One region of the Rathayibacter sp. KR2-224 genome, then DNA from elsewhere that is predicted to be linked to it. Evidence: predicted binding sites of a transcription regulator. Region 1 holds the regulator's gene; the other holds the start of a gene.

Region 1 (15,836 bases):
CGCCCATCCGTCGTGGGTGAGTAGTTCGCGCCGGGGGCCACGGGCGACACGGCCGGCAAGCGTGGCTCCCGTTGGCGACAGCGGAGTAGGCAGCCCGCCGAGATCGCGGATGTTGCGATGACCCCAGTCGAGTTTGCGCATCCGGTCAGGCTAGGGGCTGTCGGTCAGGAGATCCCTGGTGAGCGCGAGCGAGGGTGAGACCCACCCGCGTCGAACTCAGTCGGTCGTATGCGGTGCGCCCGGTCGGAGTGAAAAGCGAGATCAGCCAAAGCAGGGGCAGAACGTAGGCTGCCGCCAAGAGCCACAGCGCCCACCCGGGAATCGGTCCGGATGCCGACGTGTCGACGAGAGCGAACACGGCAGCGTGGGCGATCGCCCAGGGAATCCCGAGCTTGAGGACGTTCCGTAGTAGGGCTCGCGCGAAGGTCGGCCGCCCCCGGCCGACATCATCGCCATGTACGACGGTGAGCCTGAACGCGCGTTTGCCCGGGGTTGCCGCGCGGGAACGCGACTCGCACCAGGCCGCTGCCACGACGATCGGCACCACCACAGTGAGTCCGACGAGGTTCTGGGCCAGCACGCCGGTGACGTCGAGCATCCCCGTCGAGTACAGCGGGATGCCCACTGCTGCAACGACCGCAACCCAGCCGAGCATGCAGCACCAGTCGATGGCGAATGCGAGCAGACGGCGCCATCTCATCGCAACACCGTATCCCCGGCCGACCCCGCGAGCGGATGCCTACACGCGGCCCGCACGGAGCACCCTGCGCATGAGCAGGTTCAGGGAGTCTTGACAGATCCGTTACACAACTCTGATCCAGGGATGTCGTGGCCGGAGCATCGTTGGCGCATGCCCAATCCGTCTCGGTCGCGGCGATCGTCGTTGAAGAAGTGGACGCGGTCGCGCCGTGTCCTGGCGGTCACGGCGGCTGTTGTCGTGACCGCGCTGGTCGTGCTGACGGTCACCTTAGGGGTGGTCTTCGGAGTGCGTTCGGATCTGGCCGCAGTGCGCGCGCTCGGTGCAGGGCAGGCAGCCGGTGCGCCCGCATCCGGTGCACCGGGGACGGGTATCGAATCGGGTATCTCGAAGATCAAGCACATCGTGGTGATCATGCAGGAGAACCGGTCGTTCGACAGCTACTTCGGAACATTTCCCGGCGCCGACGGCATCCCTATGGCGAACGGATCGCCCAGCGTCTGTGTTCCGGACCCTGCCAGGAACTCGTGCGACAAGCCGTACCACGACCCGGCGGATGTGAACTCGGGCGGACCACACGGGGCGACCAACGCGACGGCCGACGTCGACGCCGGCAAGATGGACGGCTTCGTCGGTCAAGCAGAGCAGGCCAAGACGAAATGCGCCCCGAACGCGCCGTCATGCGCAGGCGGGACACAGACGGACGTCATGGGTTACAAGACGGGTGCGGACATCCCGAACTACTGGTCCTACGCGAAGGACTTCGTCCTCGACGACCACCTCTTCGAGTCGAACGCGTCGTGGAGTCTGCCCTCGCACCTGTACATGGTGTCCGAGTGGTCGGCCAAATGCAGCAAGGCCGGCGACCCGCAGAGCTGCGTCAACGAACTGCAGAACCCCGGCAACCCTCCAGACTTCGGTGGCGCCGTGAAGAAGAACCTGATCGGTGCATGTCGTGGGGGCATGGCGAAGCCTGCCTGCCAGACTCAGTTGACGAAGATCGGCATCACCCCCGATGTCGCGGCACAGCTGCACGCACTGATCCAGCAGCACTGCTCGGCCGCCGACTCGCTGTCAGCGTGCCAGGCAGCGGTGGACAAGGCGACGCTGCCCGACGCACTCAAGCAGAAACTGATCGCGGCATCCAACGCCCTCGCACCACCTGATTACGCGTGGACCGATCTCACCTATCTTCTGCATAAGCAGAAGGTCTCGTGGGGCTACTACGTGTTCAACGGCACCGAACCGGACTGCGAGGATGACTCGGCCATGACGTGCGCGCCGGTCAAGCAGAACGCCAAGACGCCCGGGATCTGGAACCCGCTCCCCTACTTCGACACCGTGAAGCAGGACGGGCAGCTGGGGAACATCCAGTCACTGACGAAGTTCTACTCGGCCGCCAAGGCTGGAACGCTGCCCGCGGTGACCTGGATCGATCCGAGCGGTCAGGTGAGCGAGCATCCCCCGGCGAAGGTCAGTACAGGCCAGGCGTACGTGACCGGATTGGTGAATGCCGTCATGAAGAGTCCGGACTGGTCGAGCACGGCGATCTTCCTCTCCTGGGATGACTGGGGCGGCTTCTACGATCACGTGAATCCTCCGGTAGTGGACCAGAACGGCTACGGCCTGCGCGTACCGGGAATCGTGATCAGCCCCTACGCCCGAACCGGATACATCGACCACCAGACCCTCAGCCACGATGCCTACGTCAAGTTCATCGAAGACGACTTTCTGCACGGGCAACGCCTCGACCCCGCGACCGATGGCAGACCGGACCCGCGACCAGATGTTCGAGAGAAGAACCCCGAACTCGGGAACATCGCGGCCGACTTCGACTTCAATCGAACACCGCGGCCGCCCGTCGTCCTTCCAGGCGGCGTCACCTACTGAGCGGCGACAATGGTTCCATGCGGTTGCTCGCGGTCAACCTCGTAGTGTGCCTGGCACTCGTGGCGCAGTTCGTGTTGGGCATGATTGCGAACTTGTTCGTGACCGTACCGGCTCATCATCCAGGTGCGCAGGCGTCAGACTACTTCTCCGGTGTGGTGGCTTCGCTCGCGTGGTTGATTCCGCACGGTGAGCCGTGGCTCGTGGCTCACGCGGTGCTCGGGCTCGTGCTGGCGGCCGGAGCTCTCGTGAACCTGCTCTGGATGCTCAGGCCACGTAGCGCCCTGTATGCCACAGCATCCGTCGTCGGCGCACTCGCGGTGCTCGGGGCCGGGTTCAACGGCGCGAGCTTCGTCATCTATGGCCTCGACGTCAGCTCGATGATCATGTCGACCCTGTGGGCACTGGCGATGTGCTGCTATCTCGTGTGTTTTTACGTCGCGGCGCGATCAGATCCGCACACGCCGAGCACCCCGTCCAGCGTTTGACGTAGCGCTTGCCCAGGCTCGCAGACGCCGACGGAGGGAATAGCACTCGATCCTCCGAAGTTGATATGAGTGAGCTCAACTTTACGGGTCGCCGCTTGACAGGGCATCCAGCGCTGGCATAAGTTGAGCCTGCGAGACTCAACTCTCGGGTCGCTTCGATTTCGCCGCCGAGCGTGCGGTGCAGGAGCGATTCGAGGGGTTTCGCTCCACTGGCTTCGGCCGCGGGCGCAGAAGGCGCCGGGCCATCAGGGTGCACGTGAGGTGCGCCCGAGGAAGGGAAACAGAACACATGTCACGTGCAGTAGGTATCGACCTGGGAACGACGAACTCCGTCGTCTCCGTCCTCGAGGGCGGCGAGCCGGTCGTCATCGCCAACGCGGAGGGATTCCGCACCACCCCGTCGGTGGTGGCATTCACAAAGGACGGCGAGGTGCTGGTCGGTGAGACCGCAAAGCGCCAGGCCGTCACGAACGTCGACCGCACGATCACCTCGGTCAAGCGCCACATGGGCACCGACTGGAAGAAGGAGATCGACGGCAAGCAGTACACGCCTCAGGAGATCTCGGCGCGCATCCTGCAGAAGCTCAAGCGCGACGCGGAGCAGTACCTGGGCGACTCCGTGACGGATGCCGTCATCACGGTTCCCGCATACTTCAACGACGCCGAGCGTCAGGCCACGAAGGAGGCCGGTGAGATCGCGGGCCTCAACGTGCTGCGCATCATCAACGAGCCGACCGCAGCCGCGCTCGCGTACGGCCTCGACAAGGGCAAGGAAGACGAGCTCATCCTGGTCTTCGACCTCGGTGGCGGAACGTTCGACGTGTCGCTGCTCGAGGTGGGCAAGGACGACGACTTCTCCACCATTCAGGTGCGCGCGACCGCCGGTGACAACCGGCTCGGTGGCGACGACTGGGACCAGCGGGTCGTCGAGTGGCTGATCAAGAAGTTCAAGGACACCACGGGTGTGGATGTCTCGAACGACAAGATCGCGCTGCAGCGCCTCAAGGAGGCGGCCGAGCAGGCGAAGAAGGAGCTGTCGAGCTCGATGAGCACGAGCATCCAGCTCCCGTATCTCTCGCTGACCGAGAACGGACCGGCGAACCTCGACGAGACGCTGTCGCGTGCCCAGTTCGAGCAGATGACGAGCGACCTGCTCGACCGCACGAAGAAGCCGTTCCAGGACGTCATCAAGGAGGCCGGCATCAAGGTCTCCGACATCGCGCATGTCGTGCTGGTCGGTGGTTCGACCCGTATGCCTGCGGTCTCCCAGCTCGTGAAGCAGGAGACCGGCGGCCAGGAGCCCAACAAGGGCGTGAACCCCGATGAGGTCGTCGCCGTGGGCGCCGCCCTGCAGGCCGGTGTGCTGAAGGGTGAGCGCAAGGACGTGCTGCTCATCGACGTCACTCCGCTGAGCCTCGGCATCGAGACCAAGGGCGGCATCATGACCAAGCTCATCGAGCGCAACACGGCCATTCCGACCAAGCGGAGCGAGACCTTCACCACGGCCGACGACAACCAGCCGTCCGTGGCGATCCAGGTCTTCCAGGGTGAGCGCGAGTTCACGCGCGACAACAAGCCCCTGGGCACGTTCGAGCTGACCGGCATCGCGCCGGCTCCGCGCGGCATTCCGCAGATCGAGGTCACGTTCGACATCGACGCGAACGGCATCGTGCACGTGTCCGCCAAGGACAAGGGCACTGGCAAGGAGCAGTCGATGACGATCACCGGCGGCTCGAGCCTGCCGAAGGACGACATCGAGCGCATGGTTCGCGAGGCGGAGGAGCACGCCGCCGAAGACAAGAAGCGCCGCGAGTCCGCCGAGACGCGCAACCAGGCCGAGCAGCTCGTCTACTCGATCGAGAAGCTCATCAAGGACAACGAGGACAAGCTGCCCGCCGACGTCAAGACCGACGTTCAGGGCGACGTGGACGCGTTGAAGTCCGCTCTGGCGGGCGAGGACGACGAGGCCGTGAAGACGGCGTACGACAAGCTCACCTCGAGCCAACAGAAGCTGGGCGAGGCGATCTACCAGTCGGCGCAGTCGCAGGGGCAGCAGGGCGACCCGAACGTGGCCGACCCGGGTAACGGCGAGGTGCCGAACCCGGAGGAGGACGTGGTGGATGCCGAGGTCGTCGACGACGAGGACGAGAAGAGCTCAGGGCAGGCTAAGTAGTCATGGCACAGAACGACGAATCGAAAGAGCCGGAGGAGCCGGTCATCCGCGACAAGCGACGGATCGACCCCGAAACGGGCGAGGTTCGTCGGCCGGATGGCGATGCGCCACAGGTCCCCGAGGGGAGTGCGGAGCACGGAGTCGAAGGGTCCGACCCTTCGACTCGCTCCGCCGGCTCAGGGAGCGAAGCCGGCCTCGAGCACGAGCAGGTCGTGGATACCGGCGAGGGTTACGAGGGACCGGATGTCGAGACATCCCTCTCCGACGCCGACCTCGACTTCCTCTCCGGTCAGTCCAGCGCAGAGGACTTGGCGGCCGAGCGGCTCGCCGACCTCCAGCGGGTGACAGCGGAGTACGCGAACTACCGCAAGCGCACTGAAGCCAACCGTGAGGCCGAGCGCGAGCGCGCGGTCGCCGACACGGCGAAGGCCATCCTGCCGGTGCTCGACGACCTCGACCGGGCCGAGAAGCACGGCGACCTCGAGGCCGACACCGCGTTCGCGACCATCGCGGGCAAGCTGCGCGCGGCATCCGAGAAGCTCGGACTCCAGCCGTTCGGTGCCCCAGGCGAGCCGTTCGACCACAACGTGCACGAGGCGATCTTCCAGAAGACGTCGCCAGAGGTGACGGAGGCGACCGTCGTCGAGGTTGTCGAGGTGGGCTACACGCTCGGTTCGACGCTGGTGCGCGCGGCCAAGGTGGTCGTGGCGGTTCCGGAGTAGTAGACCGAACCTCAGCGTGTCCGCGCCACTTCGTGGCAATTGCGCCGGATTGTGTGGCGCAGTTGCGGCAACGTGGCGCGGACACGCGAGCGAAGACAACAGAATTGTGGAAGGAGGTGCCGGGTGGCAAGTCAGGACTGGTTCGACAAGGACTTCTACAAGGTGCTCGGCGTCTCCAAAGACGCCTCGCAGGCCGAGCTGAAGAAGGTGTATCGCAAGCTCGCCCGCCAGTACCACCCAGACTCCAACCCGGGTGACGCCCAGGCCGAGGCGAAGTTCAAGGAGATCAGCGAGGCGTACTCGGTGCTCTCCGACGAGGAGCAGCGCAAGGAGTACGACCAGATACGCGCCATGGGATCGGGCGCCCGGTTCACGGCGCCCGGCGGCGGCGCAGGGGCAGGCGGCTTCGAGGATGTCTTCGGCAGCATGTTCGGACAGGGCAACCGCGGGCAGTCCTACACGTTCCAGCAGGGCGAGTACGACGATCTGCTCGGCGGCCTGTTCGGCAGTGGCCGATTCGGCCAGACCAGCGGCGGCTTCCGGGGCTACGGCGGCCCGACCCGGGGACAGGATGTCTCGGCGTCCACCACGATCGACTTCCAGACCGCGGTCACCGGTGAGACGGTGCACCTGACCGTGGATGGCGAGACGGTGAAAGTGCGCATCCCGGCAGGTGTGAGCGACAAGCAGCGCATCCGCGTTCCGGGCAAGGGGCGCCCGTCGCCCGACGGCGGTGAGCGCGGAGACCTGTATCTCACGGTGACGGTGCGCAAGCATCCGGTGTTCGAACGCGACGGGGTGAACCTGCGCGTCAACGTGCCTGTCACTTTCGCCGAGGCGACGCTCGGCGCAACCATCGAGGTGCCGACCCTGAACGGCGAGATCGTGAGGCTCAAGGTGGCACCGGGTACCCCGAGCGGGCGCGTGCTTCGTGTGAAGGGCCGCGGCGTCGCCACGAAGAAGGCGACCGGCGACCTGCTCGCGGTGGTGCAGGTGGTGGTTCCTTCGCACCTGAGCAAGCAGAGCGAGGATGCCCTGAAGGCGTTCGAGGGCACCCTGCCGAACGAGAATCCGCGCGAAGAGTTGCTCGCGAAGGCAAGGGCCGCGGCGCGCTGATGCCGGCTCCGAGCCCGTGAAGGGGTAGAAGAGCTGGAGAGGGAGTTGCGTGATGATGGTCGAACTGGATGAGACGACGCCGGTCTTCGCGATCACCGCGGCCGCCGAGCTCGCCGGCATGCATCCGCAGACGCTGAGGCAGTACGACCGGCTCGGGCTTGTCAGCCCCCGGCGCACGGCGGGGCGGTCGCGACGCTACTCCATGCGAGACGTAGTGCAGCTGCGCGAGGTCGCCCGTCTCGGGTCGGAGGGCGTGAGCCTGGAAGGCATCCGCCGCGTGCTCGAGCTCGAAAACCAGGTGACTCATCTGAGCGAACGCGTGCGCGAACTCGAGGCGGCGCTCGCCGACGAGATGCTCAACCGCCCGGGGCGCCGGGTGTTCGCCGCCGGATCGGAGGGCGAGGTCGTCTCGCTGCGGGCAGGCACGCGCGTGCGGCGCAGCAACCAGGTCGTCGTGTGGCGGCCGCTCGATCGGTGACCGCGGTGACCGTAGCCATCCAGCGCGCCGAGAAGTTTGCCTCGTAGCCTCCCGCTCATGAAACCGATGCCCGCAGCCGCCACCGCCCTCGCGGCATGTGCGGCCGCCTTGGTGCTTGGCGGCATCGCGGTCGCCATCGCGGTGTTCGCGGCCGCCGGCGTGCACACGCAGCCGGTGGTTCCGGTTGCCAGCGGGAACGCGACCACGGTCGTCGCGATCGGAGACTCCATCATGGACGGCCATGGGCTCGAGCCCGGTCAGGCGTGGCCTGCAGTACTCGCCGGATACAACGGGTGGCATCTGGCGAACCTTGCCACCGACGGGGCAGGATTCGTCACGCACGGCGACGACGGATCGATCTTCGCCGACCAGGTCGCCGAAGCGGTCGAGTTCGACCCGTCCGTGGTCATCATCTCGGGCAGTAGCAACGACCTGGGCGTATCGGAATCCGATGTGCAGGAATCGATGATCGCCGCGATGCACACTCTTCGGCACGATCTCCCCAAGGCCAAGATCGTCGCCGTGAGCCCGGTGTGGAACGAGAACGAGCGGCCCGCGCAACTCGACGAGATCGATGACGACATGGAAGCGGCGGTGAAGTCGGTCGGCGGCGTCTACATCCAGATCGGTAAGCCCTTGCTCGGCAAGCCGGGCTACATGCAGTCCGACGACGTGCATCCGAATGTGGACGGCCAGCTGGTCATCGCCTCGGCGGTGGAGGAGCGGCTGGAGAAGCACCGGCTCGTCTAGGAGCGGATGCCTGCGGCGGCCGCACGGCGCGCGTCATAGGAACCGGATAGCCGAATCAATGGGCCCACTTCACTGCGATTCGTAACCTCACCGTTATGAACCTGAAGCGGATGATCGTTCCCGCGCTTGGGCTGGCGACCGTGGCGTTGACCGTCGGCGGCTACCTCTCGGCTGGCGCTCCGGCGGCTGCTGCACCAACCGGGCGCTCGACCGCGGTCGCGATCGGGGACTCGATCATGGACGGGCACGGGCTGCAGGCCGATGAGGCCTGGCCGGTGCTCATCGCCGAAGACAACGGCTGGTCGTTGACTAATCTGGCCGCCGACGGCGACGGATTCGCACGCGCGGGCGACGACGGCACCACATTCCTCGAGCAGGTGCGCGAAGCTATCGCGCTGCATCCGGGCGTCGTCGTGCTCTCGGCGAGCAGCAACGACCTCGGTGTTTCCGAGGCCGAGGTGAAGGTCGCCATGGTCGAGGCCGCCGAAGAACTGCATAGTGCGCTGCCGCACGCTGAGATCGTCGGAGTGAGCGCCGTGTGGAACGAGCACGGGCTGCCCGCGCAGCTCGATCAGATGGGCACGGACCTGGACTCCGCGGTCTCGGCCGTCGGCGGCACCTACCTCGACATCGGCAATCCACTCGCGGGCAGACCGGACCTGATGCAGGGCGGCGACGTTCATCCCACCGCGGCGGGTCAGGTCGTCGTCGCCTCTGCTGTCGAGGCGGGGCTCGCCAGGGCGCGGCTGGCGTGATGGCGGCTCTCACTCATCGCTGAGGCAGCCGATCTACGCTGGAAGCATGCCGCAGAACCTCACCGAAGCCCCCGTCGATCGCGTCACCATGTACGGCGCCGCCTGGTGCGGCGACTGCCGCCGGTCGAAGGCTCTGCTCGACCGGGTCGGCGCCGACTACGAGTACATCGACCTCGAGGCTGACCCGGAGCAGGCCGACAAGGCGCACGCGATCAGCGGACGCACGAACATCCCCGTCGTCGTCTTTCCCGACGGCACGCACTTCGTCGAGCCCACCGACAAGGAGCTGCAGGGGAAGCTCGACGCGATCGCCCGGTAAGCATCCGAGCACCTCCGCAGGCAGGCCCGACGGGCCCGCCGACGTCATATGACGCAATGTTGCAGCCCTGGACGGTGAGCACATCGTCGTCCGCGACCATGGACGGATGCCACGACAGATCCGCTTCAACGCCTTCGACATGAACTGCGTCGCACACCAGACGTCCGGACTGTGGAAGCACCCGGAAGATCGCGCCGACCACTACAAAGAACTCGAATACTGGACCGAGCTGGCGAAGCTGCTCGAGCGCGGCCGGTTCGACGGCATCTTCATCGCAGACGTGCTCGGCACCTACGACGTGTACGGCGGAACGAACGAGGCCGCGATCCGCAATGGCGCACAGGTGCCCGTCAACGACCCGCTGCTGGTCATTCCCGCTATGGCATACGTCACGCAGCACCTCGGCTTCGGGGTCACCGCGGGCACCGCTTACGAGCATCCGTATCCGTTCGCGCGCCGCATGTCGACGCTCGACCATCTGACCAAGGGCCGCATCGGCTGGAACGTCGTGACGGGATACCTGCCGTCGGCCGCCCGCAACATGGGGCATGACGATCAGCTGGAGCACGACGACCGGTACGACCACGCCGACGAGTACCTCGAGGTGCTCTACAAGCTGTGGGAAGGATCGTGGGAAGACGACGCGGTCGTGAAGGATGTCGAGAACGGCATATTCACGGATCCCGCGAAGGTGCACGCGATCGGGCACAAGGGCAAGCACTACAGCGTTCCGGGCATCCACATCGCGGAGCCGTCGCCCCAGCGCACGCCCGTGATCTACCAGGCGGGCGCATCCTCTCGGGGCGTGCGCTTCGCGGCGGAGAACGCCGAGGCGATCTTCATCGCCGGCCCGACCAAGCAGATCGTGTCATCCACGGTGAAGAAGATCAGGGATGCCCTCGAGGCCGCCGGCCGCGACCGTTACGCCGCCAAGATCTACACGCTGCTCACGGTCATCACCGACGAGACCGACGAGAAGGCACAGGCGAAGTACGAGGAGTACCTCAGCTATGCGAGCGAGGAGGGCGCGCTCGTCTTCATGTCCGGCTGGATGGGCATCGACCTGTCGCAGTACGCGCTCGACGAGCCCATCGGCAACGTGAAGTCGAACGCTATCCAGTCGGTGGTCGCGAGCTTCCAGCAGAACAACGCGGACGGTCGCGAGTGGACCGTGGGCGACATCGCGAGGCACGGCGCGATCGGCGGCCTCGGCCCGTTCGTCGTGGGCTCAGGCGAGACCATCGCGGATCTCCTGCAGGACTGGGTCGATGAAACCGACGTCGACGGTTTCAACCTTGCCTACGTCATCACGCCTGGCACGTTCGAGGACATCGTCGAGCATGTGATCCCGGTGCTGCAGGAGCGCGGTGCGTATCCGACGGAGTATGCAGAGGGAACGCTGCGCCACAAGCTGCACGGCGCGGGCGACCGCGTTCCCGACGACCACCGGGGAGCGAAGTACCGGGTGGCCGCGCTGCAGCAGCAGGCGTAGGGCGAGGTACCCACGGGGGCTCTGTGGTGCAGCCCGACCTAGGCTGAACGGATGGCCGAGTTCGAATGGGAGCGACTGCGCCGCTGGCCCGATCATGAGGCCAACAACCTCTTCGCCTCGGATGCCGCGGATCGGCTGATTCTCGACACCGCCGCAGACGAACTCGCTCGCTCCCGGCCCGCGGACGTCGTCGTGATCGGGGATGCCTTCGGCAGCCTGACGCTGGCCGCGGCCCAGCTGCTCTCCCGAGGCGGCGGGGAGCGGGGCGCGGAGGGTGATGGCATCCGGGTGCACCAGGATCCGGTCGTCGCCGAGCGCGCTCTCGACGCCAACGCGGTGCGGTTCGGCCTCGAGGATGCTTACGTGTCGCACCCGCTCGATGCCCGACTCATCCGCAGGGCACGCGTTGTGCTGCTACGCCTGCCGAAGAGCCTCGACGCTCTCGACGAAGTGGCCGGAATGCTCGCCGCGGACGCCGATCCGGGTGTAACCGTCTTTGCTGGTGGCATGCAGAAGCACATGACACGGGCCATGAACGAAGTGTTCGGCAGGCACTTCGAGCGGGTCGATGTCGGGCTCGCCAGGCAGAAGGCACGCGTGCTGACCGTTCGCGCACCGCGGTCGAAGGCCGGCGCTCCGTCGCTTGACTCCTCGGCCAGCGACCCCGACCTCCACGACGAAGACGCCGGCTGGCCCCGCAAACAGTTCCACGCCGATGTACCGCCCGGGCTCTGGGTCTGTGCCCACGGCGGCGCCTTCGCCGGTACCCGTATCGACATCGGAACGCGCTTCCTGCTGGCACATCTCGACCAGGCCGTCCCCGATGCGCGGATAACGGTCGACCTGGCCTGCGGCACCGGAGTGCTCGCCGCCGCGCTCGCACTGCGGCGCCCGGGAGTGCGCGTCGTCGCAAGCGACCAATCGGCTGCCGCCGCCGCATCCGCACGAGCGACCGCCGAGGCGAACGGTGTCGGGGACCGCATCGAGGTGCGCCGGGAGGACGCGGGAGAAGGCATCCCGGATGCCTCGGCCGACCTCGTGCTGCTCAACCCGCCCTTCCACAACGGTGCAGCCCTCGACCTGCGCATCGGACGGATGCTCGTGGAAGCGGCCGCGCGCATCCTCCGCCCGGGCGGCGAGCTGTGGACGGTGTACAACTCGCACCTGGACTACAGGCCGTCGCTGCGTCGCCTCGTCGGGCCGACGCGGCAGGTGGACCGCAACCAGAAGTTCACGATCACGGCATCGGTGCGCGGTGGGGGCGCATCACCGACGGAGCGGGCACGCGGCGTATCGTCACTGACGTGATCCGGGGATACTCCGCAGAACAGATCCGGGCCGCCGAGGAGCCGCACCTGAAGGCGGGCGAACCGCTCATGAAGCTGGCCGCCGCTGGGCTGGCATCGGTGATCAGGGACGAACTCGCAGCACTCGACGAGCCTGTCACTGCGGCCGGCGTGCTCTTGCTGGTCGGGTCGGGCAACAACGGCGGCGACGCACTGTTCGCAGGGGCGGAACTGGCGGCATCCGGATGCCATGTGGTCATCGCGCAACTCGGATCGCGCGTTCACGAGGCCGGGCTGCAGGCCGCGCTCGCTGCGGGTGGCCAGGTCGCGGAGCTCGGCGACGACCCGGTGGGGGCCGTCCTGGAAACGGCGACGGATGCGCACGTCGTGGTGGACGGCATCCTCGGAACGGGCGCGCACGGCAGCCCTGCGCTGCGTGGGACTGCTCGGGATGTGGTGGCGGCGCTTCGCCCACTGGTGGCTTCGCCGCGTCGGCGGGTCGTTGCCGTGGACCTGCCGAGCGGCGTGGACGTCGACACCGGCGACGTTCCCGACGAAACCGTTCTGCCCGCCGACGTCACCGTGACCTTCGGGGCCCACAAGGCCGGGCTGCTGCACGGCCCCGCGACGGCGTACGTCGGCAGGCTCGTGCTCGTCGACATCGGGCTGTCCGCTGACCTCGAGGGCGTCGAACCGTTGTACACGGCGCCCTGAGCGTGAAGGGCGACAGAACGGAGCCCGGACTCGCCCTTCGGCGCTGAGCAAGAGTTGCCTTCGGCGCTGAGATCGAAATGCCGCGTAGGCGTTGCGATTTAATCCATGTACGGATAATCTCTATACAGATCAAATAAGGCGGACGCCGAGAGCGACGCCCATTCGAAAGGACAGCACCATGTGGAGCACCGAGCACACCGCCGAGACGTCCCTGTCGCCTGCCGCCGTTTGGGCGGCACTCCGGGCGCTGCACGAGGGCCGGCTCGCCTACGACGGATCCGACGAGTTCGTGCTGCACGGCCCGTTCGCCGTCGGCACCCGTGTCTCCGTCACGCCAGAGGGTCAGGAGACGTTCGACTCGACCATCGTCGACCTGGTGGAGAACGAGACGTACGCCGATGAGACCGTCTTCGGTGACCTGACGCTGCGCTTCCGGCACACGCTGGCTCCGACGGAGAACGGCACGCGGGTGACGCACCGTCTCGAGATCGACGGGCCCTCGGCCGATGAGGTCGGCCCCGAGTTGGGGCCGCAGATCTCCGGCGACTTCCCCGAGTCGATGCAGAGCCTGTTCGACGCTGCAGCCGGCGGCTCTCAGGAAATGGAGCCGGAGTCGACGGATGCCTGACCCACGCGAGCAGAACAAGGCGCGTTCGGCCGCCACCGGCACGGAATCCGGTGGGGGCACCCGCTTCGCCGGTGGTCCGGCCGAGAGCCCCGGGTTTCTGCTCTGGCGGGTGACGGGTGCGTGGCAGCGGGCGATGGCATCCGCTCTCGCCCCGCTCGGCCTGACCCATGTGCAGTTCGTGCTGCTCGCCTGTTCGTGGTGGCTCGGGCGCGCCGGTGAGGCACCGAACCAGGTGAAGGTTGCGGCCCAGGCCGGCTCCGACGTGAAGACGGCCTCCGAGGTGTTCGGGCGTCTCGAGGCGAAGGGACTTCTTACGCGCAGCGCTGATCCGAACGACAGCAGGGCGAAGGCGATCAGCGTCACTGCGGAGGGCAAGGCACTCGCGGAACGGGCGGTAGCCGTTGTGGAAGAAGCCGACGCCAGGTTCTTCGCGGGCGTGGATGCCGAGGCCGCCGTCTCGCTGCTGCGGGCACTTGCCGTCGGGGGCACGTGAGACCATGAGCGGGTGCCCGGATCCGCTGCTTCTCCCGATCCGGCGGCGGGGGCCGGTGATCTTGGTGGTCCTGGAGCACCGCAGAGAGACTGGCGCGACGCGCTGCTACCGCTGACCGGACGTGCGGCAGGAGCCGGGGATGCGCGCATCCCGCTTGCACTGCTCATCGAGGTGCGTGAGAAGGCTCGACGCGAAGCACGCAGCAGGTGGGAGCACAAGGGCGACACGACGCGGGCGGCGTCGCGGGCATCCACTGGGCCTCTCCTCGTCACCGCCAGGCCCGGGGTTCCCGGAAAGCGCGGCGGCTGGGTGAGCGCCTCGTTCGGCTGGAGCGGGCTGCAGTACCGCACCAATGAGCTCGGGCTCGACCCCGCCCAGGTGCGCTGGTTCGTCGAGTTCGACGTGCTGTCGCGGGCCGAGCCGGGCCGCTATTCGAGCGGCGATGGTTCCCGACTCGTGCTCGACGACTACGCAAGCCCTCTGCTGTGGCGCATGCTCGCGGATGCCCAGGCGCGCGGGATCCAGCTCGCGTACGCCGGCGCGTCTGGTCGGGTGAGCCTCGCCGGCGCGGCCGAGCTCGAGGTCGTGGCAAGCGGCAGGGAAGACGGCGCCCTTGTGCTGACACCGCGCATTGTCGTCGACGGTGAGCAGGCTGCCGCCGGCGCCAGCGCGGTCGGGATCTCCGACCACGGGCTCGCGCTGATCGACTGGAGTTCGGCGTCACCGCTCGTGACACTCGCGCCCACCACGCGACCCGTGAGTCCACGCGAGCTGACGCTGCTGTCCGGAGGACCCATCGAGGTGCCTCCCGAGGATGTGCCCGAGTTCGCGCACGAGGTCTATCCGGTGCTGGCCAGGTCGGTTTCGGTGCACCGAACGGATGGGTCGAACCCAACACTGCGCGCCCTCCCTGCCCTGGAGGCGCCCCTGCTCGTGGTCACCGTCACGTTCGAGCCACGGCAGCGGCTGCAGCTCGGATTCGCCTGGGAGTACCGGACCGGCGATCGCGTCGATCGGGTCGGCATGCAGGGGTCGCCGACGGATCCCGTGCGGCGAGACACCGAGGCGGAGCACGCCGTTGTGGCGACCGTGCTCGACGTGCTCGCCGCCGCCGGCGATCCCGCGGAAGCCCTGGCACCCCGCACCCTCACCGGCATGGACGCCGCCGAATGGGCCGCCAACGTACTGCCGGTGCTGGAGGCGCTGGCTGGCGGCATCATCCGAATCGACACCGTCGGTCAGCGGATCGACTACCGGGAGCTCACCGAGACGCCCGAGCTCACCGTGACGACGGTCCCCACCGACCAAAGGGACTGGTTCGACCTCGGCGTGATGGTCACGGTGGCGGGCAAGCAGATACCGTTCATGCCGCTGTTCCGTGCGCTGGCCTCCGGCAGGAAGAAGCTGCTGCTCGTCGACCACAGCTACCTGTCGCTCAACCAGCCCGTGTTCGACCGCCTCAGAGACCTGCTGGTCGAGGCGGAGGCGCTCGCCGAGTGGGACACGGGTCCGCGAATCAGCCGCTACCAGGCATCCCTCTGGACGGACTTCGAAGACCTCGCCGACGAGTCCCGTCCGGCCGTCGAGTGGCGGGAGACCGTCGCAGGGCTTCTTCGAACAGAGTCGTCGGACGTCGTCGCCGAGGTACCGTTCCCCCGCGGCCTCGCTGCCGACCTGCGCCCGTACCAGCGGCGCGGCTACGAATGGCTGGTGTTCCTCTGGAGCCACGGTCTTGGTGGTGTGCTCGCCGACGACATGGGACTCGGTAAGACGGTGCAGACCCTCGCCCTGATCCAGTACGCCAGGGAGGTGGGCGGAACGAGCGGGGAGGGTTTCGA
Region 2 (15,836 bases), on a different contig from region 1:
CTTGCCCGCGAACGCCTGCACCACGACCCAGGCGATGAAGCCTGCGCCGATGCCGTTGGCGATCGAGTATGTCAGCGGCATGACGATGATCGTGAGGAACACGGGCAGCAGCACCGTGAAGTCGGTGAGATCGATGCTCTTGATCTGCGACATCATGAGCGCGCCGACGATGACCAGGGCAGCCGCGGCCACCTCGGAGGGCACGATCTGGGCGATCGGGGTGAAGAACATCGCGAGCAGGAACAGGGCTCCCGTGACGACGTTGGCGAAGCCCGTTCGGGCGCCCTCGCCGATGCCTGCACCTGACTCGATGAACACGGTGCTTGACGAGCTGGAGGTGAGACCGCCCGCCACGGCGCCGACACCCTCAACGATGAGGGCGCTGCGCAGGCGCGGGAACGTGCCGTCGTCGTTGGCGAGTCCTGCCTCCTTCGACAGGCCGGTCATCGTGCCCATGGCGTCGAAGAAGTTGCTGAAGACGAGCGTGAAGATGAGCATCACCGCGGTCAGCACGCCGAGCTTGCTGAAGTCGAAGCTCACGTGTCCGACCAGGCCGAAGTCGGGAAGCGACACCCAGTTCGTGATCTGCGGCACGTTGAGGTTCCAGCCGGATGCATCCTTCGGCTGCGCTCCCAGGTGCCAGATGAGCTGGGCGACGACGGCGAGGATGGTGCCGGAGACCAGTCCGATCAGAATGGCGCCCTTCACCTTGCGCGCGACCAGGATGCCCGTGATCAGCAGCGTGAGAACGAACACGACGGTGGGGATGGTCGCGATCGACCCGTTACTGCCCAGCCCGATGGGCGGAGAGCCGACACCCGTCGACTTGACGAAGCCGGCATCCACAAGTCCGATGAATGCGATGAAGAGACCGATGCCGACGGTGATCGCGATCTTCAGGGAGTAGGGCACCGCATCGAAGATGAGCCGCCGCAGCCCGGTCGCCGAAAGGATGACGATGATCACGCCGTCGATGACGACGAGCCCCATCGCCTCGGGCCAGGTCACCTGACCGACGACGCTGACCGCGAGGAAGGAGTTGATGCCAAGGCCGGCGGCGAACGCGAACGGAAGACGCGCGATCAGGCCGAACAGGATCGTCATGACCCCAGCCGTGAGCGCTGTTACCGCTGCCACCTGCGGGAACGCCAGCGTGTGATGAGCGACGTCTTTGCTTCCCGAAAGGATGATCGGGTTGAGCACGATGATGTACGCCATCGTCACGAAGGTGACGAGACCGCCACGGACTTCCTGCCACCACGTCGACCCGCGTTGCGATATCTCGAAGAAGGCGTTGAGTCGGCCGGGCGCTTGAGTCTCGGTCTTCGTTTCGGTCTGGGACATGGGGGCTCTCTCCGATCGGCCGAAGCTGCGGGTGTGCGGGGCGGGTCGAGACGATATTGTCAGGCAACTGCCAGGTGCCGCTAGCATCGCGACGAATGCTGCGCGCGTCGCGGACGACCGGGATGACCGGGCAGACGACCGCTACCCATTCTCCCCCACCGCGAACCGACGAAATGAGGCCTGATGGCGCCCATGTGGACCGTGCACGGCGACGGCAAGACGATAAGGCCCGACACCGTGGTCTCACCGGACGAACGACTCAGCTGGCCCCGCACCATCGGAATCGGCGCTCAGCACGTCGTCGCGATGTTCGGCGCAACGTTCCTGGTCCCGCTGCTCACGCATTTCCCACCGTCGACAACGTTGCTGTTCTCCGGCGTTGGCACCATCGGGTTCCTGCTCATCACGCGCAACCGGTTGCCCAGCTACCTCGGGTCGTCGTTCGCATTCATCGCACCCATCACCGCGGCGATGGCCGGCCATGGGATGGGCGGGGCGCTGTTCGGCATTCTCGCCGTTGGCATCCTGCTCGCCATCGTCGGCGGCATCGTGATCCTCACAGGAACCGGCTGGATCGATGCCCTCATGCCGCCCATCGTCGCCGGCGCCATAGTCGCCCTGATCGGCTTCAACCTCGCGCCGACGGCCGTGACGAACTTCAGCACGTCGCCGCTCGTCGCCGTCATCACACTCGCGGCGATCATCCTCTGCACCGTGCTCTTCAGGGGGATGCTCGGGCGCATGTCGATCTTCGTCGGCGTCGTCATCGGGTACCTCGCGGCCGTGCTGCTCGGCGTGGTCGACTTCGCGCCCGTCGCCAAGGCCGCCTGGATCGGCCTTCCCAAGTTCGCCCTGCCGGGGAACCCGTTCTCGGATGCCTCGCTCTGGGGATTGCTGCCCGTCTTCCTGCCCGTGGTGCTCGTGCTGATTGCCGAGAACGTCGGCCACATCCGCGCCGTCGCTCAGATGACGGGCAAGGACGTGAACGTGCTCACCGGCCGCGCCCTGTTCGCCGACGGAATCGCGACGACGTTGGCCGGCTTCTTCGGCGGCTCGGGAACCACGACGTACGGCGAGAACATCGGCGTGATGGCGGCCACCAAGGTCTACTCGACTGCCGCGTACTGGGTGGCAGGCATCGTCGCCGTGTTGCTCGGCCTCTCGCCCAAGGTGGGCGCCGTGCTGAACACCATCCCGTCCGGGGTGCTCGGCGGTGCGACACTCGCCCTTTATGGTCTCATCGGCGTGGTCGGCATCAAGATCTGGCTCGACAACCGGGTCGACTTCTCCAAGCCGAAGAATCAATTCACCGCGGCCGTCGCCCTGGTCATCGGCGTCGGGAACCTCACCTGGGCCATCGGAGACCCGAAGGGCGGGATCCAGCTCAGCGGCATCGTGCTCGGCACCATTGCGGCGATCGTGATCTACCACCTGATGAACGCCATCGGCCGCTTGCGCGGAACGGACTGAGCGGGCCTGGTTGCGAGACCGCGCGGCGGGTTTCGATACGCGTCGCCTCGCGGCGCAACTCAACCAACGGTGAAACGTCGCTCGGCGTCGCTACGCAACGAGCGATGGAACCCTCTGCTTCGCGACTCAGTGGGCGTGCAGCGCGGGCACGATCAGGTAGATGCCGAACAAGATGACAAGGGCGCACAACGTGAAGCAGCTGTAGGCCACGACCAGCGACAGCCCCTTCTGGAACGGTGTGAGCGGGCTGCGAGCCGCCGCCTTCTTGATCCGCTTCGCCTCGGCCGCGGCCTCCGCCGGCGTGACGATCGTGATGGCGTCGGTGAACTCAGCCGGTGTGACGTGCGGCGCCTTGCCCGCCGTGGAGAGCATCCGCAGGCCGAGCGAGTAGAGCACGACGACCAGGCATGAGGACAACAGCGAAGCGCCTGCGACGGCGAGGAAGGCGATCCAGTTGATGCCGTTCATGCCACGCTCCTTCTGGAGTTCTTGGGCTTGACCTTGCGGATCTTGACGACACGGCCGGACTGGGCGACCTCGTTGACGCCCTCGAAGGCGTTGCGAGCCGACACCTTGTTGCGCTTGGAGAGGGCGAAGATCAACACGATCACCCCGACGACGATGACCAGGTCGATGATGACCCCGGCGAACCCGAGCAGGCCGATGAACGCCGTGACGGCGCCAACGACCGCCGCCGCGGGAAGGGTCATGAGCCAACCGAGTCCGATCCGTCCCGCCGTGCCCCATCGCACGCTGGAGCCGCGGCGGCCGAGGCCCGAGCCGATGACCGACCCGGATGCGACCTGTGTCGTCGACAGCGCGAATCCGAGGTGCGACGACGCGAGGATGGTCGCGGCCGTGCTCGTCTCTGCGGCGAAGCCCTGGGCCGGTTTCACGTCGGTCAGGCCCTTGCCGAGCGTGCGGATGATGCGCCACCCACCCGTGTATGTACCGATCGCGATGGCCAAGGCGCAGGCCGCAATGACGGCGACCGGTGGATTCGACCCTGGTGCGAGCACTCCAGCCGAGATGAGCACGAGGGTAATGACGCCCATGGTCTTCTGCGCATCGTTCGTACCGTGCGCGAGTGCGACGAGCGACGAGGAGAAGATCTGGGCGAAGCGGAAGCCAGCTCGGCCATCCGGCAGCCGGTCGTAGCGTCGGGTGATCGCATAGGCGAGGCGAGTGGCGGAGAACGCCACGACTCCCGCGATCGCCGGCGACAGCAGTGCGGGCAGAATCACCTTGTCGAGCAGCACGACGTAGTCCACCGAGCCGAACCCGGCGCCCACGATGGCTGCCCCGATCAGACCCCCGAACAACGCGTGACTCGAGCTGGACGGAAGTCCGAACAGCCAGGTGACGAGGTTCCACACGATTGCGCCGACGAGGCCGGCGAAGATCATGGTCGGCGTGATCAAAACCCCGCCGCTGCCCTCCTTGATCAGCCCGCTGGAAATGGTCTTCGCCACCTCCGTGGAGAGGAAGGCTCCGACCAGGTTCAGCACCGCGGCGAGCGCGACAGCGATCTTCGGACGCATCGCGCCAGTGGCGATCGGTGTCGCCATGGCGTTCGCCGTGTCGTGGAAACCGTTCGTGAAATCGAAGAAGAGCGCCAGCACGATCACCAGCACGACGATCAGGGTGAAGTCCACCGACGTCTTTCTTGAATAGTGGGCACGGGTGCGGCCTCACCTGCCCGGCGAGCCGGGACGGCGCATCCAGAGATTTCACTCGTCGTGCACCGCGCGTTAAGACCACGTCGATCGTCACATGCGGAGGTGACCCGGTCAACTCGATTCGGCGGCATTGCGCCGCGATTGATGTCTATGCGCGGCGCCGCCGTACATCGTCGGCCCCGCGCCCACATAGTCTTGCCGGGTGACCGCAACCGCACAGCCGGGTGGCCGATTCCGGGCCTGGTTCTTGGAAGGCATGGCAGCTCCGAAGTCCGGACCGCATGCCGAATCCGCCGAGAAGCCGCAGACCTGGTGGCGCGTGATGTGCCTGACGGGTCTCGATTACTTCTCGACGCTGGGCTACCAGCCCGCCATCGCCGCCCTCGCCGCCGGCCTGATCTCGCCCTTCGCGACGATCGTGCTGGTGCTGCTCACGCTGGCAGGGGCCCTGCCCGTGTATCGGCGGGTCGCGAAGGAGAGCTTCCGCGGCTCGGGTTCCATCGCCATGCTGGAACGCCTGCTTCCGTGGTGGGGCGGCAAGCTCTTCGTGCTCGTACTGCTCGGGTTCGCAGCAACCGACTTCATCATCACCATCACGCTGTCGGCCGCGGATGCCAGCGCGCACGCCATCGAGAACCCGTTTGCGCCCGCATGGTTCCATGGCGCCAACCTGCCCATCACCCTCGTGCTCATCACGTTGCTCGGCGCGGTGTTCCTGATGGGCTTCTCGGAGGCGATCGGGATCGCGACGATCCTCGTCGGCGTCTATCTCGTGCTCAACGCGGTCGTCGTGGCCGTGTCGATAACGCACGTCTTCGAGCATCCGATCCTGGTGCGCGACTGGTGGGGTGCGCTCAGCGCCTCGCACGGCAACCCGTTACTGGTGGCCGGGATCGCACTGCTCGTGTTCCCCAAACTCGCCCTCGGGCTCTCCGGATTCGAGACCGGCGTCGCAGTCATGCCGCAGATCAAGGGCGCCCCGGGCGACACCGACGAGAATCCGGCTGGACGCATCCGCGGAGCCGGACGGCTGCTGACCACGGCAGCCATCATCATGAGCTGCTTCCTGCTGACGTCGAGCTTCACCACCACGGTTCTCATTCCGCAGAAGGAATTCCAGCCGGGCGGCCAGGCGAACGGCCGTGCGCTGGCCTACATCGCCCACGAATACCTCGGGCAGGCATTCGGCACCGTTTACGACATCTCGACCATCGCCATCCTCTGGTTCGCGGGCGCCTCTGCCATGGCCGGCCTGCTCAACCTGGTGCCGCGCTACCTGCCGCGCTACGGCATGGCGCCGCAGTGGGCGAAGGCCGTTCGACCGCTCGTGGTCGTGTTCACGCTCATCGCCTACCTCATCACCGTGGTCTTCGATGCGAGCGTCGACGCTCAGGGCGGCGCATACGCAACGGGCGTGCTGGTACTCATCACGTCGGCATCGGTCGCCGTGATGCTCTCGGCCATGCGCAAACGGCAGAAGGGCAGGATGATCGCGTTCGCGGTCATCTCCGCGGTCTTCGCCTACACGATGGTCGCGAACGTCGTCGAGCGTCCTGACGGTGTTCGCATCGGAGGACTGTTCATTGTCGGCATCCTGACCGTCTCGATCCTCTCGCGCGTGCGCCGCTCGTTCCAGCTGCGCGCCACATCGGTGCGGCTGGGACTCACGGCAGCCGGCTTCGTCTCCGAAGATGCCGAGGAGTTCAGCGCCATCCGCATCATCTCGCACGAGCCGGACGGCGACACCGCAAGCGAGTACGCCAAGAAGAGCAAAGACGAGCGACGTTTCGCGCACATCCCGCAGGGCTCGCCGATCATCTTCCTCGAGGTGCTGCCGAGCGACTCCTCCGACTTCGAGGAAGACCTGGAGGTGACGGGCGTGGCGAAGCACGGCTACCGGGTGCTGCAGGTCACGAGCGGAAACGTGCCGAACACGATCGCCGCCGTGCTACTGCAGATCAGGGACGAGACGGGCATCGTTCCAGAGATCTACTTCCAATGGAACGAGGGAAACCCGATCGCGAACATGTTCCGTTTCCTCATCACCGGAACCGGTGAGGTGGCGCCCGTGACGAGAGAGGTCCTGCGCCAGGCCGAGCGCGATGCCAAGCGCAGGCCGCACGTGCACGTCAGCTGAGCCCGGGCGGGCGATCGCTACCTCGTCTAAGCGAGGAACCCGATCAGGATGCCGTGTCCGCGGTCGCCTGCGCGATCAAGGCGAGCACGGCGTTCGCGTATGCGGTCTCCGCGTCGCTCGCCTCGAAGCGTGCGCGCACGCCTTCGCGAGCGGTCTCCACGACATATTCACCGGCATCCGTTCGGCTCAGCGAGACGAAGGTGCCGCCGAGCAGCGAGCGCAACTGGTCTTCACGTGGCAGCCACACCGCCTTCTCCACCGCCACCGAGTCGAGCGCCCATTCGGTGGTTCCGTTGAACCCGAGGATCGTACCGGTGTCGAACTCGTGTGCCTCGATGGTCATCTCGCTCACCGTGAAGGTCTCACCGTCGAACTCGCCGGAGTCGATCGCGAACACGTCGCCGGATGCCGGATGCCATACCAGGCCCTGCTGTCGCAGCTCGCGTGCCAACTCGGTCGTGATCATCCCGCCATTATGCGTCGTGGGCCGCAGTGCATGCTGTCCGCTTTCCGGGCGGGCCCTTCACTACGGGCGCCCGAAGGGCGGCGCCGCGTCGTGTCAGGATGCCGGCACGAACTCCGCGATGAGGCACACCTCGAACGGGTCCCGGTTCACCCAGGTCTGGGAACGGGTCATCGTGTAGCCGGTCGCGTCGGCCAATCGTCGTAGCTTGTCCGGAGAACCGACGCGAGCATGCAGATGGTCATGCGTTCCATGCGGACGCCGCTCGGCTCCGTGGCTGATCGCCTCCGCCACCTCCGGAACGTCAGACGCGTCGTCCTGACGAAATCCGCCGACGACAACTCGTCCCGCTGGCGCGAGGAGTCGTCGCCAGGAGCGGAGCGCATCCTCTGGACTCGGGAGCAGGTGGAGCGCGGTCACGCAGGTGATCAGATCGAACGACGCATCGTCGAATGCAAGGTCGGCCGAGGCGTCCGCCACGACGAGTTCCGCATCGGGCAGATGCCGGCGAGCGACGGCGATCATCCCCGGCGAGATGTCGACGCCCGCCTTGCGAACCGACGCAGGCATCGCCCGCAGCACGAGCGCCGTGCCCGTCGCCACGTCCAGCACCGTGCGCACGCCGTCCATTCCCGCGAAGGCGACCGTCTGCTCGGCCAACGCCCGATGGAACGCCGACTCGTCGTAGTGGTCTGCACGCTCGTCGAACCCTCGTGCGATGTCGCGCGGGTTCTGTACCGCACCATCACGCTTGTTCCGGTCATCCTGCGTCTGCGACATCCCTTCATTCTGCCCGGAAGGCCGGGCAGAGGCGGGCGCCGCGGTTCGCGCAGAGCGGACGGAAATGGTCCGAAGCATCGTTGGCACTCTCACTATTAGAGTGCTAATCTGACCATAGTTGAGTCGCTTAGGCTCAACTCTTGAATCATCGTGGATCGAACGAAGGAGGATGTACCCATGGCAACCAACTACGACCCGTTCCGCGAACTCGACCGGCTGGCCGGCGCGATGTTCGGCGGCGGCCAGGGACCGAGGCTGATGCCGATGGACCTGTACCGCGACGGGGACACGTATGTGCTGAACGCTGACCTTCCAGGCATCGACCCGGGGTCGGTCGACATCGACGTCGACGGTCAGCTGCTGACCATCCGCGCCGAGCGCACGCTGTCGAACGGTGACGGCGTGAAGTGGATCACCCGGGAGCGTCAGTCCGGGTCGTTCCTGCGCCAGCTGAGCCTCGGCCAGGGCATCGACACCGAACGCATCTCTGCGACGTACACGAATGGCGTGCTCAGCGTCACCATCCCCGTGAGCGAGCAGGCCAAGCCGCGCAAGATCGCGGTGACCAGCGGTGCCTCTGGAAGCGAGAACGAGCATCCAACGGTGACCGTCGAGGAGAAGCGCGAGAAGCAGGAGAGACCGATCGGCGCATGATCGGTCCATCCGTTCAGCGGACACAAACGGTTCCATAGCGAAGGCGGGGCCGGGGCGAAAACCCCGGCCCCGCCTTCGTGCTTCCGAGCCCTACTGCTCCTCGTGGTGGTTCGGGTCTCCCCCGAACAACCGGCCGTCCGGCTTGCCGAGCGCGGTGATGGCAGCCACCTCGTCCTCGCTCAGCTCGAAGCCGAAGATGTCGATGTTCTCGTTCTGACGCTCCACGCCGCCCGACTTGGGGAGCGGTACGGAATTCAGCTGGACGTGCCACCTCAGCACCACCTGGGCCGGTGTCACGCCGTGAGCTGCGGCGGCATCTGCGATCGCCGGCTCGGACAGCACCGGAGAGTTCTTGCCGAGCGGGCTCCACGCCTCGGTGGCGATGCCGTGCTGTTCGTGGAACTCGCGCAACCGCTCCTGCGGGAAATACGGATGCAGCTCCACCTGGTTCACGGCGGGAAGCTCGCCCGTTTCGCGCTGCAGCCTCGTGAGGAACTCCTCGGTGAAGTTGGAGACCCCGATGGTGCGCACCAGGCCCCTGTCGCGCAGGTCGATCATCGCTTTGAAGGTCTCGACGTACCTATCGACGCTGGGATTGGGCCAGTGGATCAGGTAGACGTCGATCACGTCGATGTCGAGAGTCCTCCGCGACCGCTCGAATGAGGCCAAGGTCTCGTCGTAGCCGTGATGCCGACCCGGGATCTTGGTCTGCACGATCAGCTGGGAGCGGTCGAAGCCGGATGCCCGCATGCCGCGCCCGACGGCATCCTCGTTCCCGTAGTTCACCGCGGTGTCGATCAACCGGTAACCCGCTTCGATGGCCGTGGCGACGGCGCGTTCGGCCTCCCCACCGCGCAGTGGATAGGTGCCGAAGCCGATGGCTGGGATGGTCGTTCCGTCGTTCAGTTGCCGCTCGGGAATGCTCATGCGCCAACGCTACCGACCGCGCACGATGACGGCGTTCGCCCGGGCATGCGCACCGGACGGATAGCGTTGTGACATGCCCGACCCCCAAGCCACAGCAGGCCGCATCTCTGCCGACTCAGAAGCATCCGTGACCGATCGAAAGCACGCCCCGACACATCGTGCGGTGCAGCAGCCTCCCGTTGCCAAGCGCGTTCCGTTCACGCGAACGCACCACGGCGACTCCGTAGACGACCCCTACGAATGGCTGCGGGACAAGGACGATCCCGAGGTGATCGCGCATCTGGAGGCGGAGAACGAGTACACAGAGGCACGCACCGGTCACCTGGCATCGCTCAGGGATCGCATCTTCGACGAGATCCGTTCCCGCACGCAGGAGACCGACCTCTCCGTTCCTGTGCGGGAGGGGCGGTGGTGGTACTACTCACGTTCCTTCCAGGGCAAGCAGTACGGCGTGCAATGCCGCGCTCCGATCGCCTCCGAGGACGACTGGACGCCGCCTGCCGTAGCCGACGTCGACCCTGCAACGCCGGCCCTGCCCGGGGAGCAGGTGCTCTTCGACGCCAACGCCGAAGCCGAGGGACACGAGTTCTTCCGGCTGGGCACGTTCGACGTGAGCGCTGACGGCAGCCGCCTGCTCTACGCAGTCGACATCATCGGGGACGAGCGGTACACATTGCGCGTACGTGACCTCGCCACGGGAGGCGACCTCTCCGACGAGGTGCCCAACACCTCGGCCGGCGCGGCGCTCTCCCCCGACGGCCGTTACGCGTTCTATGCGACGGTCGACGACGCATGGCGTCCAGACACCATCTGGCGGCACGAGCTCGGCACGGCGGCCTCAGCCGACGTGGCCGTGCACCACGAGGCGGACGAGAGATTCTGGGTCGGCGTCGGCGTCACTCGCAGCCGGTCGTACATCGAGATCGGCGTCGGATCCTCGATCACGAGCGAGTCCAGATTGATTCCGGCATCCGATCCCACAGCGGCCCCGGTCGTCGTGTGGCCGCGGCGTGAGGGCGTCGAGTACTCGGTCGAGCACGCGCTCGTAGCCGGCGAAGACAGGCTGCTGATCGTGCACAACGACGGCGCTGAGGACTTCGAGCTGGTGGATGTCGCGGCATCCGACCCGCAGGGCGAGCGGCGCGTCATCCTTCCGCATCAGCCTGGGCTGCGGCTCGAATCGGCCGACGCGTTCGCCTCGCGAGTCGTCGTCGAGTACCGCAGGGAGGCGCTCACGAGGGTCGCGGTGCTGCCGCTGCGAGATGCGGGCTACGGCGAGCTCCGCGAGCTCACGTTCGACGAGCCGCTCTACACGGTGGGCACGGCCGGCAATCCCGAGTGGGCGCAGCCGGCGGTGCGTCTCGGTTACGGATCCCTCGTGACACCGTCTACCGTCTACGACTGGTTCCCGGATGCCCCCGATCGCGCGTCCGAACTGCGTCTGCTGAAGCGGCAACCGATCCTGGGCGACTACGACCCGGATGCCTACGAGCAGCGTCGCGAGTGGGCGCGAACCGACGACGGCACTCTCGTGCCCATCTCGCTCGTGTTCCGCAAGGACCTCGTCTCACCGGGCACCCCGGCGCCGCTCGAGCTGTACGGCTACGGCTCCTACGAGCACAGCATCGATCCCGCCGTCTCGGTGGCGCGTCTGTCGCTGCTCGACCGTGGCGTGGTGTTCGCCATCGCGCACGTGCGCGGCGGCGGCGAGCTGGGGCGCCACTGGTATGAGCACGGCAAGCTCACCCGCAAGCGCAACACGTTCACGGATTTCGTGGCCTGCGCACGCCACCTCATCGACGGCAACTGGACGATGCCCGACCGGCTCGTCGCCGAGGGCGGCAGTGCCGGGGGCCTGCTGATGGGGGCCGTGGCGAACCTCGCGCCCGAACTGTTCGCCGGCATCCTGGCCGACGTGCCCTTCGTCGACGCGCTGACGAGCATCCTCGATCCCGACCTTCCGCTCACCGTCATCGAGTGGGACGAGTGGGGCGACCCGTTGCACGACCAGGCCGTGTACGAGTACATGAAGTCGTACACGCCGTACGAGAACGTGCGGCAGGATGCCGGCGGCTACCCGCGCATCCTCGCCGTCACGAGCCTGAACGACACCCGGGTGCTCTACGTCGAGCCGGCGAAGTGGGCCGCGCGCCTGCGCGAGGCCGGGGCCGACGTCTTGCTGAAGACGGAGATGTCAGCTGGGCACGGCGGCGTGAGCGGGCGTTACAACGCGTGGCGTGAGCGGGCCTTCGAGCTGGCCTGGCTGCTCGACGTGCTCGGACTCGCCGCGCATCAGCCGAACAGCAGCGCCGCCTCGTCGTAGCGGTAGTCGGGAACGGTGTTGAGGCCGCCCGTGGCGTCGGCGATCGAGACGATCTCGACGTCGGTGCCTTTCAGCGAAACCATGGAACCCCACTGTTCGGTCTGAGCCGCGTCGACAGCCGCCATGCCGAGGCGGGTCGCTAGCACTCGGTCGTACGCGCTCGGGACACCGCCGCGTTGGATGTGTCCGATCACGGTTGCACGCGACTCGATGCCCGTTCGCTCCTCGATCATGGGGGCGAGGAGTTCGCCGATGCCGCCGAGACGTGGCCGGTTGAAGGCGTCGAGCCCCTTGTGCGAGTGCGCACCCTCCATCGTGTCGAGGTGGAAGCCCTCGGAGACCACCACGACGGGCGCCCGGCCACGGTCGCGCACGTGCTCGACCCATTCGCAGATCTGGTCGATGGACTGCGGCCGCTCCGGGATGAGGATGGCGTGCGCGCCGCCTGCCATGCCGGAGTGCAGAGCTATCCAGCCGACGTGCCTGCCCATCACCTCCACGATCATGCACCGTTGGTGGGACTCGGCTGTCGTTCGGAGCCTGTCGATCGCCTCGGTGGCGATCTCCACCGCCGTATCGAAGCCGAACGAGTAGTCGGTGGCCGCGAGGTCGTTGTCGATGGTCTTGGGCACGCCGATCACCTTGAGGCCGCCCTCGTCGACGAGACGACGGGCCGCGGTGAGCGTTCCCTCGCCCCCGATCGCGATGATGGCGTCGATGTCGTTCTCGTCGAGCATCCGCTGGATTCTCTGCGGCCCCCCGCCGTCGCCCTCGAACGGGTTCGTGCGGCTCGAGCCGAGGATGGTGCCGCCCTGCCTGGAGAGGCCGCGCACGCTGTGTCTGTCGAGCGGAACGATGTCGGCGTTGACGACGCCGCGCCAGCCGTACCTGAATCCCACGAACTCGTCGCCGTACACGCGATCGCCCTTGAGCACGGCCCCGCGGATGACCGCGTTCAAGCCGGGACAATCACCGCCCGAGGTGAGGATTCCGATCTTCATCTGTGCGCCTCTTCCAGGTATGCATCGATACGTCAACGATCATGCCTGAGGCGGTCTGCCTGCTCCAAAACGGCCGGTCCCCGGCGGTCTCATGTGTTCGGCCCTTTGAGAACGCGCTCCAGTTTCGAGGAGCTCTTGGAAGGTGCACCCCCAGCCTCGACCACCACGGCCTCAAGCCCGTCCAGCAGCTCGTTGCGCGCCCGACGGCTGTCGGGCGCAGCTGCAGACAGCTCGATCTCCCACTCGCGCCATTCCTGCCTGGCGCCCGTCAGCAGACTCTCCCCCGTCACGTGGTCGTCGCAGTACTCGGCGACCGGGTAACCCGCGGCATCCAACAGACGACGAACCACCCGATGGTTGCGCACGCGCGCTACCGGTACGAGCTCTCGGTCGCCTACCACCTCGCGCACCTCGTCCCTGACCCAGTCGGGAACGGATGCTCGCGCTGCCGCTTCGGACTCCTCACCGAGCGACCAGTGCTGCTCCGTGCGGCCCTCGTCGGCCTCGCGCTTGATGTGCCAGCCCGCGTCCGGCCCACCCTCGCGCCTGCGCAGTGCGACGCGTGCCCTGGCCAGCGCCAGGTCGGGCGTGTCGTAGTAGACGGCGTCCAACTCACGCACCTCCGGCACCTCGATGACCGCGATCGGCCCGACGCCGACGAAGGCCGGCTCGCCCGCGCCATCGCTCACGTCGTATTTGCGCTCGATCTCGATCGTCGATGTTCCGTGCTGCTTGCTCATCTTCCCAGTCTTGCGCAGCTGTCAAGCGCCGTTGACCTCCACCGGGGCCCCTCGCGACCCACGAGCGGGCGGGGCTACCCTGGCTGCATGACTGAGCACGCCAATGCAGTTCCTGCCGATTCCGATCCGGAGTACGACGAGTTCGCGGCCGCTCAGGAGGGCGACTACGAACCAGAGATCAACGAGGAAGCCGTCCTCGCCGACGAAGACGAACGTCCGATCGACATCGAGGCCGACGAAGGCTACCCCGATGAAGAACGCGTGGTCGTGTTCGACGACGAGCTCGACGAGGACGACGTCTGAGGTCTTCGTCGACTACAGCGCGTCGCGCAGCAGCGAGATGAGTGCGTCCAACTGCACCGAGTCGGCCGATCCGGGTTCGACGTCGACGCCGTCGAGCGCGCGCAGGGCAAGCGACTGTTTCGAGTCGATGAGCTCGGCGATCTTGGAATCGATGGTCTGAGCGGCGATGATGCGCCAGGCGGTCACCGGTTCCTCCTGCCCGATGCGGTGCACCCTGTCGATGGCCTGCGTCTGCTCGGCCGCTGTCCAGCTGAGCTCGGCCAGCACGACGTTGGATGCCGCCTGCAGGTTGAGCCCGACACCGGCGGCGGTGAGTGAGCAGACCGCTACAGACACGCCCGGGTCGCTGTTGAAGGCGTCGATCTCGCGCTGTCTGGTCAGTGTGGTCTGATCGCCTCGGATCGAGACGCTGCGCAGTTCTCTTGCGGCGAAAGCCTCTTCTGCCTGGTCCATCACGTCGATGTGCTTGGCGAAGAACACCACCTTGCCAACGGATCGAGCGAGCTGGGCCGCGTAGTCCGCTGCAAGTGCCGCCTTGGCCTGGCCGATCTTGCGAACCATGGTGAAGACGTTCTCGCCCGTCTTCTGACCCTTCGACTCCTCGAGCTCAGCATGCGCGACCATGCGGATGAGATGCTCACGGCGCTCGTCCTCGTCGCTCGAGACGGATTCGCCGACGCCCGCCGCCTGAGCGCGACGGTAGCGCTGCACCAGTCGCGACGACAGTTCTCGCTCGGCTTCCTTGATGGACCTGCCGAGTTCGTCGTCGAGCTCAACCGGCAGGTCGACCACGCGGCGGGAGGGAAGGTCTGCTGCGACGTCGATCTTCTTGCGTCGCACGATGCCCATGTCGATGACCGCTTCTCGCGCCGCTGTGTAGAAGCCGGGATCGGCGGGAGTGAGCTCGGTCTCGTCGAGTCTCTCCATGAGCTCCGCCGTCGGCTTGGTTCCATCGATCCAGCCGAGGAACTGCCAGATCGCCCTGAAGTCGTCGATGTCGTTGATCAGCGGCGTTCCGGTGAGCGCGACCATCAGCGGGTCGGAGACGGTGTGGCGGATGGCGTCGGCGAGCCCGAGCACGTAGCGAGAGCGCTGCGAGTGCAGGTTCTTGATGAAGTGCGCCTCGTCGACCACCATGCCGCGGAAGCCGAGTTCCGACAGCCATGCCAGGTGCCGGTCGAGAACCTCGTAGTTGACGATGACGACGTCCGCGAATGCATCCAGGCCCTCTCCGTCGCCGTGGATGACCGTCGCTCGCCGCTGAGGAGTCCACAGCTCGACCTCGCGCGCCCAGTTCATCTTCACCACGTTGGGCACGACGGCCAGCAGCGGATACGCACCGGCGACGGATGCCGCGAGCACCGACTGCGCCGTCTTGCCGAGCCCGGGCTCGTCGGCGAGCAGGAAGCTGCGATGCCCCTGCCGCACCGACTCCACGAACCGCGCCTGGTGCTTCATGAGCTCCATGCCGGACGGAGAGTACCTGTCGATCTTGGGGGCTTGGGGAAGCTCCATGCTGGCTGCCTGTCCCCCTGACCCGTACTCGAACGACTTGAAAAGCGGGCCGAGCAGTTCCCAGGAATCAAGGCGCCGGCGCGGGGCGGGTGCGGAGTGGCTCGCGAGCGCGAAGTCGGGGGCGAGGAATGGGTTGGAGAGTTGCCTGGCACGCACCGACTGCGGAATCACCTGCTTCTGCGCCAGCTCGGGCGACAGCAGCACCTCCTGCTTCGGCTTGGGCGCCTCGGTGGTGATGATGAGGTCGTCGGGCTCGAGCTCGACGCCGGACTCCAGCAGCCAGTCTCTGCGCATCTTCTGGGCGGCCGGGCTGGGCGGCGCTGACGACTCGAGCAGGGCGATGAGCGAAGTGTCGCGGGCGGCGGTCTTGGCGAGGATCGTTGCGATTCCGTCGAGTCGCTTGAGCTGCTCTGCCCTCGCGGCATCGTTGAGATCGGGATCCGTCTTGGCCCTTGCGCGTTCCTCGCGCATGAGCAGTGCGATCACCTGGAACTTGGTGC

The links. The regulator HspR, encoded in region 1, represses chaperone genes until heat shock. The targets are predictions, from matches to a motif close to AAGTTGAGTCNNNNNGACTCAACTT.
Region 2: a site for HspR is predicted at 7,989-8,013, ahead of ACO2Q7_RS15415 (Hsp20/alpha crystallin family protein). Genes of this name have one in related genera too.

What each region holds. Positions count from the first base shown of each region.
Region 1 covers NZ_JBMSEB010000001.1:2,161,239-2,177,074, reverse strand. Annotated here, with positions in the region: gene ACO2Q7_RS09940 (tyrosine-protein phosphatase) at 1-141, opposite strand, end outside; gene ACO2Q7_RS09935 (RDD family protein) at 146-700, opposite strand; gene ACO2Q7_RS09930 (alkaline phosphatase family protein) at 851-2,587, shown strand; gene ACO2Q7_RS09925 (hypothetical protein) at 2,605-3,072, shown strand; gene dnaK (molecular chaperone DnaK) at 3,362-5,245, shown strand; gene ACO2Q7_RS09915 (nucleotide exchange factor GrpE) at 5,248-5,967, shown strand; gene ACO2Q7_RS09910 (DnaJ C-terminal domain-containing protein) at 6,091-7,083, shown strand; gene ACO2Q7_RS09905 (heat shock protein transcriptional repressor HspR) at 7,139-7,561, shown strand; gene ACO2Q7_RS09900 (SGNH/GDSL hydrolase family protein) at 7,619-8,311, shown strand; gene ACO2Q7_RS09895 (SGNH/GDSL hydrolase family protein) at 8,407-9,066, shown strand; gene ACO2Q7_RS09890 (glutaredoxin family protein) at 9,113-9,385, shown strand; gene ACO2Q7_RS09885 (LLM class flavin-dependent oxidoreductase) at 9,492-10,877, shown strand; gene ACO2Q7_RS09880 (class I SAM-dependent methyltransferase) at 10,929-12,185, shown strand; gene ACO2Q7_RS09875 (NAD(P)H-hydrate epimerase) at 12,182-12,877, shown strand; gene ACO2Q7_RS09870 (polyketide cyclase) at 13,056-13,505, shown strand; gene ACO2Q7_RS09865 (MarR family winged helix-turn-helix transcriptional regulator) at 13,498-13,998, shown strand; gene ACO2Q7_RS09860 (DEAD/DEAH box helicase) at 14,011-15,836, shown strand, end outside.
Region 2 covers NZ_JBMSEB010000003.1:83,412-99,247, forward strand. Annotated here, with positions in the region: gene ACO2Q7_RS15380 (NCS2 family permease) at 1-1,344, opposite strand, end outside; gene ACO2Q7_RS15385 (uracil-xanthine permease family protein) at 1,528-2,814, shown strand; gene ACO2Q7_RS15390 (peptidase) at 2,941-3,282, opposite strand; gene ACO2Q7_RS15395 (inorganic phosphate transporter) at 3,279-4,469, opposite strand; gene ACO2Q7_RS15400 (amino acid transporter) at 4,750-6,630, shown strand; gene ACO2Q7_RS15405 (hypothetical protein) at 6,674-7,096, opposite strand; gene ACO2Q7_RS15410 (class I SAM-dependent methyltransferase) at 7,190-7,873, opposite strand; gene ACO2Q7_RS15415 (Hsp20/alpha crystallin family protein) at 8,051-8,527, shown strand; gene ACO2Q7_RS15420 (aldo/keto reductase) at 8,618-9,454, opposite strand; gene ACO2Q7_RS15425 (S9 family peptidase) at 9,528-11,777, shown strand; gene ACO2Q7_RS15430 (6-phosphofructokinase) at 11,747-12,778, opposite strand; gene ACO2Q7_RS15435 (CYTH domain-containing protein) at 12,868-13,518, opposite strand; gene ACO2Q7_RS15440 (hypothetical protein) at 13,606-13,821, shown strand; gene ACO2Q7_RS15445 (DEAD/DEAH box helicase) at 13,834-15,836, opposite strand, start outside.